DNA from 2 places in the Streptomyces sp. NPDC026394 genome. Region 2 is predicted to be linked to the other one. Evidence: riboswitches for the same ligand, from Rfam matches in the RefSeq annotation. Region 2 holds a riboswitch; the other holds the start of a gene.
The links. Region 2 has a riboswitch for cobalamin ahead of ACZ4QV_RS37395 (ABC transporter substrate-binding protein). Riboswitches for the same ligand answer to the same signal wherever they lie in the genome.
Positions count from the first base shown of each region.

Region 1: another riboswitch for cobalamin. It lies ahead of ACZ4QV_RS23895 (CoA-acylating methylmalonate-semialdehyde dehydrogenase); the one in region 2 lies ahead of ACZ4QV_RS37395 (ABC transporter substrate-binding protein).

Region 1 covers NZ_JBVHPX010000010.1:241,056-246,715, reverse strand. The annotation lists gene ACZ4QV_RS23905 (enoyl-CoA hydratase/isomerase family protein) at 1-93, opposite strand, end outside; gene ACZ4QV_RS23900 (acyl-CoA dehydrogenase family protein) at 90-1,301, opposite strand; gene ACZ4QV_RS23895 (CoA-acylating methylmalonate-semialdehyde dehydrogenase) at 1,307-2,806, opposite strand; cobalamin riboswitch at 3,012-3,184, opposite strand; gene ACZ4QV_RS23890 (short-chain fatty acyl-CoA regulator family protein) at 3,289-4,698, opposite strand; gene aceA (isocitrate lyase) at 5,063-5,660, shown strand, end outside.
Region 2 covers NZ_JBVHPX010000028.1:45,147-50,806, reverse strand. The annotation lists gene ACZ4QV_RS37410 (ATP-grasp domain-containing protein) at 1-1,269, shown strand, start outside; gene ACZ4QV_RS37405 (MFS transporter) at 1,262-2,563, shown strand; gene ACZ4QV_RS37400 (class I SAM-dependent methyltransferase) at 2,532-3,281, shown strand; cobalamin riboswitch at 3,376-3,559, shown strand; gene ACZ4QV_RS37395 (ABC transporter substrate-binding protein) at 3,590-4,639, shown strand; gene ACZ4QV_RS37390 (FecCD family ABC transporter permease) at 4,636-5,660, shown strand, end outside.

The DNA.
Region 1 (5,660 bases), on a different contig from region 2:
GGCGTGGTCGAGGGCGTTGAGCGCCTTCGGCCGGTTGAGCGTGAGGTACGCCGCGCCGCCCTCGATCCGCAGCAGTACGGAGTCGTCGGTCATCGGGCGGCCCCCGTCCCGGCGCGGGCGCCGCCGGTCTTCGCCCCGGTCAGCCCGCGGGCCACGATCAAGCGCATGATCTCGTTCGTCCCTTCCAGGATCTGGTGCACCCGAAGATCGCGGACGATCTTCTCGATGCCGTACTCACTCAGGTAGCCATAGCCCCCGTGCAGTTGCAGCGCGCGGTCGGCGACGGAGTAACCCGTGTCGGTGGCGAACCGCTTGGCCATCGCGCACAACTGCGGCGCCTGCGGGTCCGCCCGGTCCAGCGCCTCGGCCGCCTGCCGTACCAGCGCGCGGGCGGCGGTCAGCTCGGTCGCCATGTCGGCGAGCCGGAACTGGAGTGCCTGCGCCTCCAGCAGCCGCCCTCCGAACGCCTCCCGGTCCGCGAGGTACGCCTGCGCGGCGTGCAGCGCGCTCTGCCCGCCGCCGAGGGAGCAGGCGGCGATGCCCAGGCGGCCGCCGTTCAGCCCGCTCATCGCGATACGGAAGCCGTCGCCCTCCGCACCGAGCCGCCGGCCGGCGGGGACGCGCACCTCGTCGAGGATCACCTGCCGGGTGGGCTGCGCGTTCCACCCCATCTTCTTCTCGTTGGCGCCGAACGACAGCCCCGGGTCGTCCCGCTCCACGAGGAACGCCGAGATGCCGCCGGGGCCGTCCTCGCCGGTACGGGCCATCACCACGTACACCTGCGAGGTCCCGGCGCCGGAGATGAACTGCTTCACTCCGGTCAGCACGTAGGAGTCGCCGTCGCGCACCGCACGCGTGCGCAGCGCCGCGGCGTCCGACCCGGCGCCCGGCTCGGTCAGGCAGTAGCTGCCCAGGTCGGCCATCGAGCACAGGCCGGGCAGCCGGCGGGCGCGCTGCGCGTCGTCGCCGTACCGGTCGATCATCCAGGCGACCATGTTGTGGATGGAGAGATAGCCCGCGATGGACGGGCAGGCGGTGGCCAGCACCTCGAAGACCAGCACGCCGTCCGCGCGGCTCAGCGCGGACCCGCCGTGCTCCTCCCGTACGTAGATCCCGCCGAGCCCGAGCCCGGCGGCCTTGCGCAGCACGTCCACGGGGAAGTGCTTGTCCTGGTCCCAGGCCACGGCGTGCGGCGCGATGTGCTCCTGCGCGAAGTCCAGCGTCGTCTCGACGATGGCGAGCTGGTCGGCGGTGAGTGAGGTCAGCGAGGCGGCCGTGGTGGCGGTGGTCATGACGCTCATCGCGCTCAGCCCATCGTCGGGAGGGTGAAGCTCGCGCCTTCCTTGACCCCGGGGGGCCAGCGCGAGGTGACGGTCTTGGTACGGGTGTAGAAGCGGATCGCGTCCGGGCCGTGCTGGTTCAGGTCGCCGAAGCCGGACCGCTTCCAGCCGCCGAAGGTGTGGTAAGCGACCGGCACCGGGATCGGCACGTTCACGCCGATCATGCCGGTGTCCACCCGGCGGCTGAAGTCCCGCGCGGTGTCGCCGTCGCGGGTGAAGATGGCCACGCCGTTGCCGTACGGGTGCTCCGTGGGCAGCCGCAGCGCCTCCTCGTAGTCCGCGGCCCGTACCACCGACAGGACCGGGCCGAAGATCTCCTCCTGGTAGATCCGCATGTCCGGGGTGACCCGGTCGAAGAGCGACGCGCCCGCGAAGAAGCCGTCCTCGTGGCCGGGCAGGGTGAAGCCGCGTCCGTCGACGACGAGTTCCGCGCCCTCGGTGACGCCGAGGTCCACATAGGCGCGGACCCGGTCCAGCGCGTCACGGCTCACCAGCGGCCCGAAGTCGGCGTGCGGGTCGTCGGAGCGGCCGACGCGCAGCGTGCCGACCCGCTCCTTGAGCCGCGCCACCAGCGCGTCGGCGGTCTCCTCGCCCACCGGCACGGCGACCGAGATCGCCATGCAGCGCTCACCCGCCGATCCGTACCCGGCGCCCACCAGCGCGTCCACCGCCTGGTCGAGGTCGGCGTCCGGCATCACGATGAGGTGGTTCTTGGCGCCGCCGAAGCACTGGGCGCGCTTGCCGTGCGCGGCGGCGGTCGCGTAGATGTGCGCGGCGATCGGCGTCGAGCCGACGAAGCCCAGCGCTTCGACGCGCGGGTCCGCCAGCAGCGTGTCCACCGCCTCCTTGCCGCCGTGGACGACATTGAATATGCCCGGCGGCAGTCCCGCCTCCAGGAACAGCTCGGCCAGCCGCAGCGGCACCGAAGGCGCCCGCTCGGACGGCTTGAGAAGGAACGCGTTGCCGCAGGCGATGGCCGGCGCGGCCTTCCACAGCGGGATCATCGCGGGGAAGTTGAACGGGGTGATCCCGGCCACCACGCCGATGGGGCGGCGCAGCGAGTGCACGTCGATGCCGGTACCGGCGTTGTCGGTGAACTCGCCCTTGAGCAGGTGCGGGACGCCGGCCGCGAACTCCACCACCTCCAGGCCGCGCTGGAGATCGCCGTGCGCGTCCGCGACCGTCTTGCCGTGCTCGCTCGACAGCAGCCGGGCCAGCGCGTCCCGCTCGCCCTCCACCAGGCGCAGGAAGTTCAGCAGGACGCGGGCGCGCCGCTGCGGGTTCCACTCGCCCCACTCGGGCTGGGCGGCCGCGGCGTCGGCGACGGCGGCCGCCGTCTCGGCCTGGCCGGCGAGCGGCACCCGGGCCTGCACGGTGCCGGTGTTGGGGTCGTACACCTCGCCGTGCGCGCCCGATGTTCCCGGTACGTGCTCGCCGCCGATGAAATGGGTCAGTTCTCGGACCATGGGGGCCTGCTCTCGTCAGGTGAGATCCGGGGATGGCACGGCCGGGCCCACGGGCGGCGCGGATGGCGCGCGGACCGTGGCGGGGCCGTGGGACGCGAAAGGCGTGGAACCGTCAGCGCGCGGGCGGTGCCGCGGGCCGGGCCGGATCACCTGGGTTGTGGGTACGCACCGATGCCATGCGTGTCTGCTCCATCCTCGTGGACAACACGGAACAACACCCGCGGCCGGTATCCTGGCTTCCGGATCGTCGTGCGCCGCCCGCCTTCCCGACGCACCCGCGTCAGTGGCGTGTTGCTCGGCGTCGCACTCCCCGGTCACAGTGGCGGGACCACGCCGGATTCGCACCGGCTTCCCTGCACCGCGGGCCTACGTCACGAACATATAGTTGGACGTCCTAGTAAGTCCAGGGGGATCGGTGATCTTCCGGGTGCCCCGGGGCGGGCCGCTGGGACCGCGTACGCCTCTCAGCCGTCCCGTACCCCTCAGCCCTCCCGCACCGGATACGGCACGAACGTGCTGCTGTTCTCGTCGATGGCCAGGGGACGGCCGAGCGGCGGCACGGCGCGCTGCGGGCACTCCAGGCGTTCGCAGACCCGGCAGCCCATGCCGATGGGGATGGCGGCACCGGCGTTGTCCAGGTCGAGGCCGTCGGAGTAGACCAGCCGGGAGGCGTGCCGGATCTCGCAGCCGAGGCCGATGGCGAAGGTCTTGCCCGGATCGCCCCAGCCGCCGCGGTGCCGGGTGACGGTGCGGGCCGTCCACAGGTAGCGGCGGCCGTCCGGCATGGCGGCGATCTGCACGTGGATACGGCTGGGCGCGGTGAACGCCTCGTAGACGTTCCACAGCGGGCAGGTACCACCCGCCCGGGAGAAGTGGAAGCCGGTGGCGGACTGCCGCTTGGACATGTTGCCGGCCCGGTCGACGCGGACGAAGGAGAACGGGACCCCGCGCCGGCGCGGCCGTTGCAGGGTGCTCAGCCGGTGGCACACCGTCTCGTACCCGAGGCCGAACCGGTCGGTCAGCCGCTCGATGTCGTACCGCAGCTCCTCGGCCGCGGCGTGGAACGGGCCGTACGGCAGCACCAGCGCCGCCGCGAAGTAGTTGGCGATCCCGATCCTGGCCAGCGACCAGGCCGTCGTGCCCTCCTCGAAGTCCTCGGAGGCGGGCCGCGACAGCTCCTCGCCGGCCTCCAGCAGCGCGAGCTGGGTCGCCATGCGGAAGGCGCGCTGCCCGGGCCGCAGTCCCGCCGACAGGCGCAGCACCCGGGCGGACGGATCGTAGTGGTGCAGCGGCCCGTCGGGCGTGTCGACGAGGCGTACGCCGTGCCGTCCGGTGAGCCGGGCGGTCAGGGCGCGTCCCGCCTCACCGGGGCGGATGCCCAGCTCGGCGGCGAGTTCCTCGGCGGCGGTGTCGGCCTCGTGCAGGTAGTTCTGCCGCCGGTAGAAGAACTCGCGGATCTCCTCGTGCGGGGAGAGCGGCGCGGCCGGGTCGGTGCCGCCGCCGTCCCGGCCCTCCGCCACCTCCGCCAGCCGCTCGGTCAGCGCCAGGTTGCGCCGCCCGAGGCCGAGCAGCACCGACGCCACCGCGGGCTGCCGGGAAGCGAGTTCGGACAGGTCGGTGGGGGAGATCCGGCCGGCGGCCAGCTCGTCGGCGAGCGCCTCGCGCAGGTCGGCCAGCATCCGGCTGGTGTCGCGCTCGGAGAAGAAGCCGGGGTCCACCCCGAAGGTCTCGGTCAGCCGCAGCAGTACGGGCACGGTCAGCGGCCGTGAGTCGTGCTCCATCTGGTTCAGGTAGCTGGGCGAGATGGCCAGGACGCGGGCCAGCGCCGCCTGGCTGAACCCGCGCTCCTCCCGCAGCCGGCGCAGCCGCGCCCCGGCGTAGATCTTGCTCACGGTGTCCCCTCCGTCGCTGCCGCCCGGCTCACCCTAGTCGCCGTACGGCGGTCACGGACCTTCGCAACCTTGGCAGAAAGGTGCCACAAGATGGGCAGAACTTGGCTGCGGGCCACCGTTGATGGCACCAAGTGCCACTGCCAGAGTCGGTGGTGCGGCCCCCCGGCAGCATTGCTCACCCCGCCACCGGGACCTCCGGCGGGCCGCACCTCAGCAATTCGTGGCGCTGCTACGGCACTCGGTGCACGCGGTGCCGAGGATTCGCACCCTTCACCGGCAGTCCACCACAGCAGCCCACCACCCACCACCACAGAGCAGTCCACGGCTCAGCACAGCGGTCCGAGCGAACACCCGGGAGATGGTCATGGCACAGACAGGTACCGAGACGGCCGAGGAACTGGCCCGGCGGTGGGCGACCGACCCGCGGTGGCAGGGCACCACCCGTACCCACAGCGCCGCCGACGTGCTGCGGCTCTCCGGCAGCGTCCGCGAGGAGCACACCCTGGCCCGGCGCGGCGCCGAGCGCCTGTGGCGGCAACTCCACGAGCAGGACTACCTCCACGCCCTCGGCGCGCTGACCGGCGGCCAGGCCGTGCAGCAGGTCAAGGCCGGTCTGCAGGCGGTCTACCTCTCGGGCTGGCAGGTCGCCGCCGACGCCAACCAGGCCGGTCACACCTACCCGGACCAGAGTCTCTACCCGGCCAACTCGGTGCCGCAGGTGGTGCGCCGCATCAACAACGCGCTGCTGCGCGCCGACCAGATCGCCACCGCCGAGGAGGCCGGAAACACGACGGACTGGCTGGTGCCGATCGTCGCCGACGCCGAGGCCGGGTTCGGCGGCCCGCTCAACGCCTTCGAGCTGACCAAGGCGATGATCGAGGCGGGCGCGGCCGGCATCCACTACGAGGACCAGCTCGCCTCGGAGAAGAAGTGCGGCCACCTCGGCGGCAAGGTCCTGGTGC
Region 2 (5,660 bases):
CGGCTGGGCGAGCCGCTGCGGCTGCTGACCCGCGACCCCGCGTACTACGCGTACGAGTTGGAGCGGCTGCCCGCGGGCGCCCTCGACGTGGTGGAGACCGACACCTTCGACACGGAACTGGTGGCGGAACAGCTCGCCCGTACTCCGGACCTGCGGGGGCTGATCAGCTCGACCGACACCTGGATGCTGGTCGGCGCCGAACTCACCGCCCGCTTCGGGCTGCCCGGCCTCGGCCCGGAGGTGCTGCGGCTGACCCGGGACAAGGCCGCCGTACGGGACCGGCTGTTCGAGGCCGGGCTGACCCGCGCCCGCGCGGCGGAGGCGGACAGCGGCGACCCGGCAGCGGCCGCGCTGCTGGTGAAGGCGGTGGGCCTGCCCGCGATCCTCAAGGACACCGCGGGCACCGGAAGCCAGAACGTCTGGCTGGTACGGGACGAGCGGGAGCTGGACGCGGCGCTGGCCGAGGCCGCCGGGCGGCAGCTCAAAGGCCGCCTGTTCGCCGAACCGTACTTCTCCGGGCCGGTGTACAGCGCGGAGACCCTCACCTGGGCGGGACGGACCCGGCTGCTGGGCGTCTCCAGCCGTCTGATGTCGCCCGAGCCGCACTTCCGGGAGGAGATCACCGCCTTCCCCGTGGCCTTCCCGCAACCGCGCCGGGACGCTCTGGAGCAGTGGCTGGACGGTGTGCTGGCCGCCGTCGGCTACACCGACCGGTTCGCCCACGTGGAGTTCGCCCTGACCACGGCCGGTCCGGAAGTGGTCGAGATCAACCCGCGGATCGGCGGCGCGCTCGTCGGTGAGGGGCTGTGCCGGGCCCTCGGCGTCAACGTGTACGAGGCGATGGTGGAAGCGGCCCTCGGCAGCCGTCCCGGACTCATGGACGCGGAGCTGCCCGGCGGCCCCGCCTCGGCCTTCGTCCTCGGATACCCCGAGAAGCCAGGGGTGTTCACCGGTGTCGACGGACTCGACCGGCTGCCGGACATGCCGGGTTCCCCCGCCTGGTACCCGGTCAAGCGGACCGGCGACCCCGTCGAGCACCTGGGCGACAGCCGGGGTTACGCGGGCATCGTCTACGCGGAGGGCGAGACGGCCGAACTGGCCACGCACCGCGCCGTCGCGGCGGCCAACGCCGTACGGGTGCGGACGGAGCCGTTCCATGCGGGGGACGCGACGGGACCGGGGAACGCGGCAGACGCGACCGGCACGGCGGACATGGCAGCGAACCAGGCGAGCCAGGTCGGCCAGGTGGGCCAGGACTCCAGTGACTGAACGCACAGGCGACGGTCCGGGGTTCCGCACCGCGCTGTCCACCCTCACCGGGCCGCTGCGCTTCCTGCTGCTCAGCTCCTTCCTCATCCCGCTCGGCAGTTTCATGGTCCTGCCGTTCATGTCGGTCTTCCTGCACGAGCGGCTGGGGATGGGGCTCGGGGCGGTCGGTGTGGTGCTGGCCGCCGCGTCCCTCGTGCAGTTCTCGGGAGGAGTTCTCGGCGGGGCGCTCGCCGACCGGGTGGGGCTGCGGCGCACGATGCTGTGGGCGCTGGTGGTGCGTACGGCGGGCTTCGCGGCGTTCCTGGCGGCGCTGCGGTGGCCGCCGGTGGCGGTGGCGGCGCTGATCCTGACCTGCTGCGGCGCCGCGCTGTACCTGCCCGCCAACAAGGCGTACCTGGTGCACGGTGTGGCCGAGGAGCGCCGGCCCGCGTTCCTGTCCGCGGGCAACGCGGCGCTCAACGCGGGGATGGCCGTGGGCCCGCTCGTCGCGGGGCCGTTCGTGCTGTCGTCCCCCGGCCCGCTGTTCCTCGTCGTGACGGCGCTGTTCGCCGTGGTGGCCGTGGGGCATGCGCGTCTGCCGGCGGTGGGGCCGGAGAAGGACCGGTCCAGCAGCGCACCGGCGTCCGGCCAGGGCCTGCTCACCGGTATCGCCGTCCTCCCCTTCGTCGCCAACGGCCTGGCGTTCTACCTCTACTTCCACTTCCAGCACTACCTCGCCGTGTACGCCGTCGAGCGGGCCTCCAGCGAGTTCTACAGCCTGGTGCTGCTGACCTGCTTCGTCCTGGTCATCGTCGTCCAGCCGCTCGCGTCGGGCGCCATCCGGCGGATGAGGTACCCCGTCGCGCTGGCGATCGGGTTCGCGGGCCTGGCCGCCGGGATGGCGGTCCTGGCAGCCGGTACGCGGACCGCCCTGCTGGCGGGCGGTGTCCTCATCACGCTCGGCGACATCGTGCTCTTCCTCAAGAACGACCTGGAGGCCCTGCGCCGCAGTCCGCGCTCGGACGCCGTGGTCTTCGGACAGCAGCGGCTCGCCGCCGGCCTGGGCGCCTGTGCCAGCGGCGTGCTGGGCGGGCAGCTCTACGGCTTCGGCGAACGCGCCGGGCACGCGGGCTGGTTCTGGCTGTTCGCCGCGGCCCAGTGCGTCCTGCTGCCGCCGCTCCTGCTCGCCCTGCGGCGCGGGCGCGGCACCGCTCCCGCCGACCTCACCCCCACCACCCCCCGCACGGACCTCACCGACCTCACGGAAGGAACACCGGTACCCGATGACGCACACGGGCGGATTCCAGGACGATGACTTCTGGACCGAGTTCTACGACTTCCTGTTCTCCGACGGGCGCCACGCCCAGGCCGAGGAGCTGCTCGACACCTCTCCCCTGCTGGCCTTCCCGGCCGGGGCCCGGGTGCTGGACCTGTGCTGCGGCCCGGGGGTGTTCACCGTTCCGCTCGCGCGCCGGGGATTCGGTGTGACGGGTGTGGACCGCAGCCCGGCGATGCTGGACCGCGCCCGGAAGCGGGCCGCCGACGCCGGAGTCTCCGCCCGGTACGTCCAGTCCGACATGCGGGAGTTCACCGAGCCCGGGGCCTTCGACGTGGTTCTCAACATGTTCACGTCCTTCGGCTATTTCGAGGACCCCGCCGACAACGCCCGTGTGCTGCGCACGATGCACGACTGCCTGGCGCCCGGCGGGACCCTGCTTCTGGACATGGCCGGAAAGGAACTGCTGGCCCGTAAGGTCACCCCGCCGAAGGTGGTGCAGCGCGGTGACGACCTGCTGGTGCAGACCGACACGGTGCTGGACGACTGGGCACGGTTGCGCAGCGACTGGGTGCTCGTGCGGGGCGACCGGGTGACGCGTACGAGCCTGGTCTGGTTCGTCTACAGCGCCGTGGAGTTGCGGCGGATGGCCGGGGAGGCGGGCTTCCAGGAGGTCGAGGTCTTCGGTGGCTTCGACGGCCGCCCGTACGACCAGGACGCCGAACGGCTGGTGCTCCGGGCGGTCCGCGCGGCGTGACCGGGGCGCCGGGCCGCACGGCCGGCCCGTCGCCCGCACACCGTAGACGGCGCGCGGAACCGTACGCGCGCCCTTTGCCCCCGGTCCGACCGACCGTAATATCACCTGGTCATCACCGCGACGGGAGACAGGAAGCCGGTGCGATTCCGGCGCGGTCCCGCCACTGTGACCGGGGAGTGACCCTTCATCAGGCAGATCGGGCCACCGCGCGCGGCGCGGGAAGGCCGGGGGGACGTCGATCCGGGAGTCAGGACACTGGCCTGTCGCGGGCCCGTTCCGAGGAGCGCGGACTCCGCAGGAGGCTCTACGTGTACGACGGCACGACCCGTCCCCCCTTTTCTTCCCCCGCCGCCCGGCGGCGCCGGTTCCGGCGCGTCGCGGCACCTGCGGTGGCCCTGGCCCTGTCCGCCGTCCTGCTGGGCGGCTGCGGCACGGCGCGGGACACCGCGGGTGACGCGGAGCCCGCGGCCACCGCGGCGAAAGGTTTCCCGGTCACCATCGACAACTGCGGCATCCGTACCACCTACCGGAAGCCGCCCTCCCGGGTCCTCACCATCCACCAGCACCCCGCCGAACTGATGCTGGCGCTGGGACTCGAGGACCGCATGATCGGCACCGCCTTCCCCGACTCGGCCGTCCTGCCGGAGCTGCGCAAGGACTACGAGGCGCTGCCGAAACTGGCGAAGAAGGAGCCGTCCTTCGAGACCGTTCTGGAAGCCGATCCGGACCTCGTCTACGGCGGGTACGCCAGCGCCTTCGCCGAGAACGAGGGCCGCTCGCGCAAGGCGTTCGCCGACGCCGGGATCAACACCTACCTCAACCGCGAGTACTGCGGGAAGAAGCAGGTGTCCATGCAGGACGCGTACGACGAGGTCCGCACCGTCGGCAGCATCTTCGGCATCCGGGAACGGGCCGACAAGCTGGCCGCCGACCTCAAGGCGCGGGTGGACCGGGCCACCGGGGCGGTCAAGGGCGCCCCCGCCGTACCGGTCTTCGTGTACGACAGCGGCGACAAGGCGGCCTTCACCGCCGGCGGCAAGAGCCTCGGCACCGAGATCATCCAGCTCGCGGGCGGCCGGAACGTGTTCGCGGACCTGGACAAGGTCTTCGGGGACGCGTCCTGGGAGCAGGTAGTCGACCGGAAGCCCGAGGTCATCGCGATCTACGACTACGCGGGGGCCGGGAGCGTCGAGCAGAAGAAGAAGTTCCTGCTGTCGCAGCCCGCGCTGGCCGACGTGCCCGCGGTCAAGAACAAGCGGTTCGTCGTCCTGCCGCTGACCGCGACCCTGGTGGGGGTGCGGCCGCCGTACGCGGTGGAGGAGCTGGCCCGCGCCCTGCACCCCGAGCGGTTCCGGTGACCGCCGCCGGGACGGCGGTCGTCCGCGAGCACCGGCACGAGACGCCGCCGCGCCGCCGGTCCTTCGCCGTCACCCTCGTCGTTCTCGGGGTGTTGCTGCTGGTCTCCGCCACGGCGGGGATGGCGATCGGGTCGGTGCACGTGCCGCCCGGCGAGGTGTGGGGCATCGTGACCCACGCGCTGGGCGCCGACCTGCCGGACCCGGGGTGGTCCCGGGCGCGCGAGACCATCGTGCTGGACGTACGGGCTCCGCGGGTGGCGCTCGGCGCGGTGACGGGCGCGGGACTCGCGGTGATCGGTACGGCCATGCAGGCACTGGTCCGCAACCCGCTGGCGGAGCCGTATCTGCTGGGTGTCTCCTCGGGGGCGTCCCTGGGCGCCGTCATGGTGATCGTCTTCGGGGTGAGCCTGTTCGGTCCGGTGTCGCTGTCGGCCGCCGCCTTCGCCGGCGCGCTGCTGACCCTGCTGCTCGTCTACACGACGGCGCGTACCGGCGGGCGCATCACCTCGGTACGGCTGGTGCTGTCGGGAGTGGCGATGGCGGCGGTCCTCACGGCGGTGATGGACATCCTGCTGCTGACCTCCGACCGGGGCAACGAGGCCCGGGCGGTCCTCGCCTGGACCCTCGGGGGCCTCGGCGGGGTGCAGTGGGGCACGTTGTGGCTGCCGGGCCTGGCGCTGCTGCTGGGCATCGCCGTCCTGCTCGTCCAGGCACGGTCGCTGAACCTGCTGCTGGCGGGCGAGGAGGCCGCCACCACGATGGGGCTGGACGTGGCCCGGTTCCGGGCCCGGATGTTCGTCCTGCTCTCGCTCGTCACCGGCGTCCTGGTGGCCGCGGCCGGACCGATCGGCTTCGTGGGCCTGATGCTGCCGCACGTGGTGCGCCTGTTCGTGGGCGGTGACCACCGCCGGGTGCTGCCCGCCGCCGCACTGGCCGGCGCGGTGTTCCTGATCTGGGCCGACATCGCGGCGCGTACCGTCGCCGCGCCCATGGAGATCCCCGTCGGTGTGCTGACCGCACT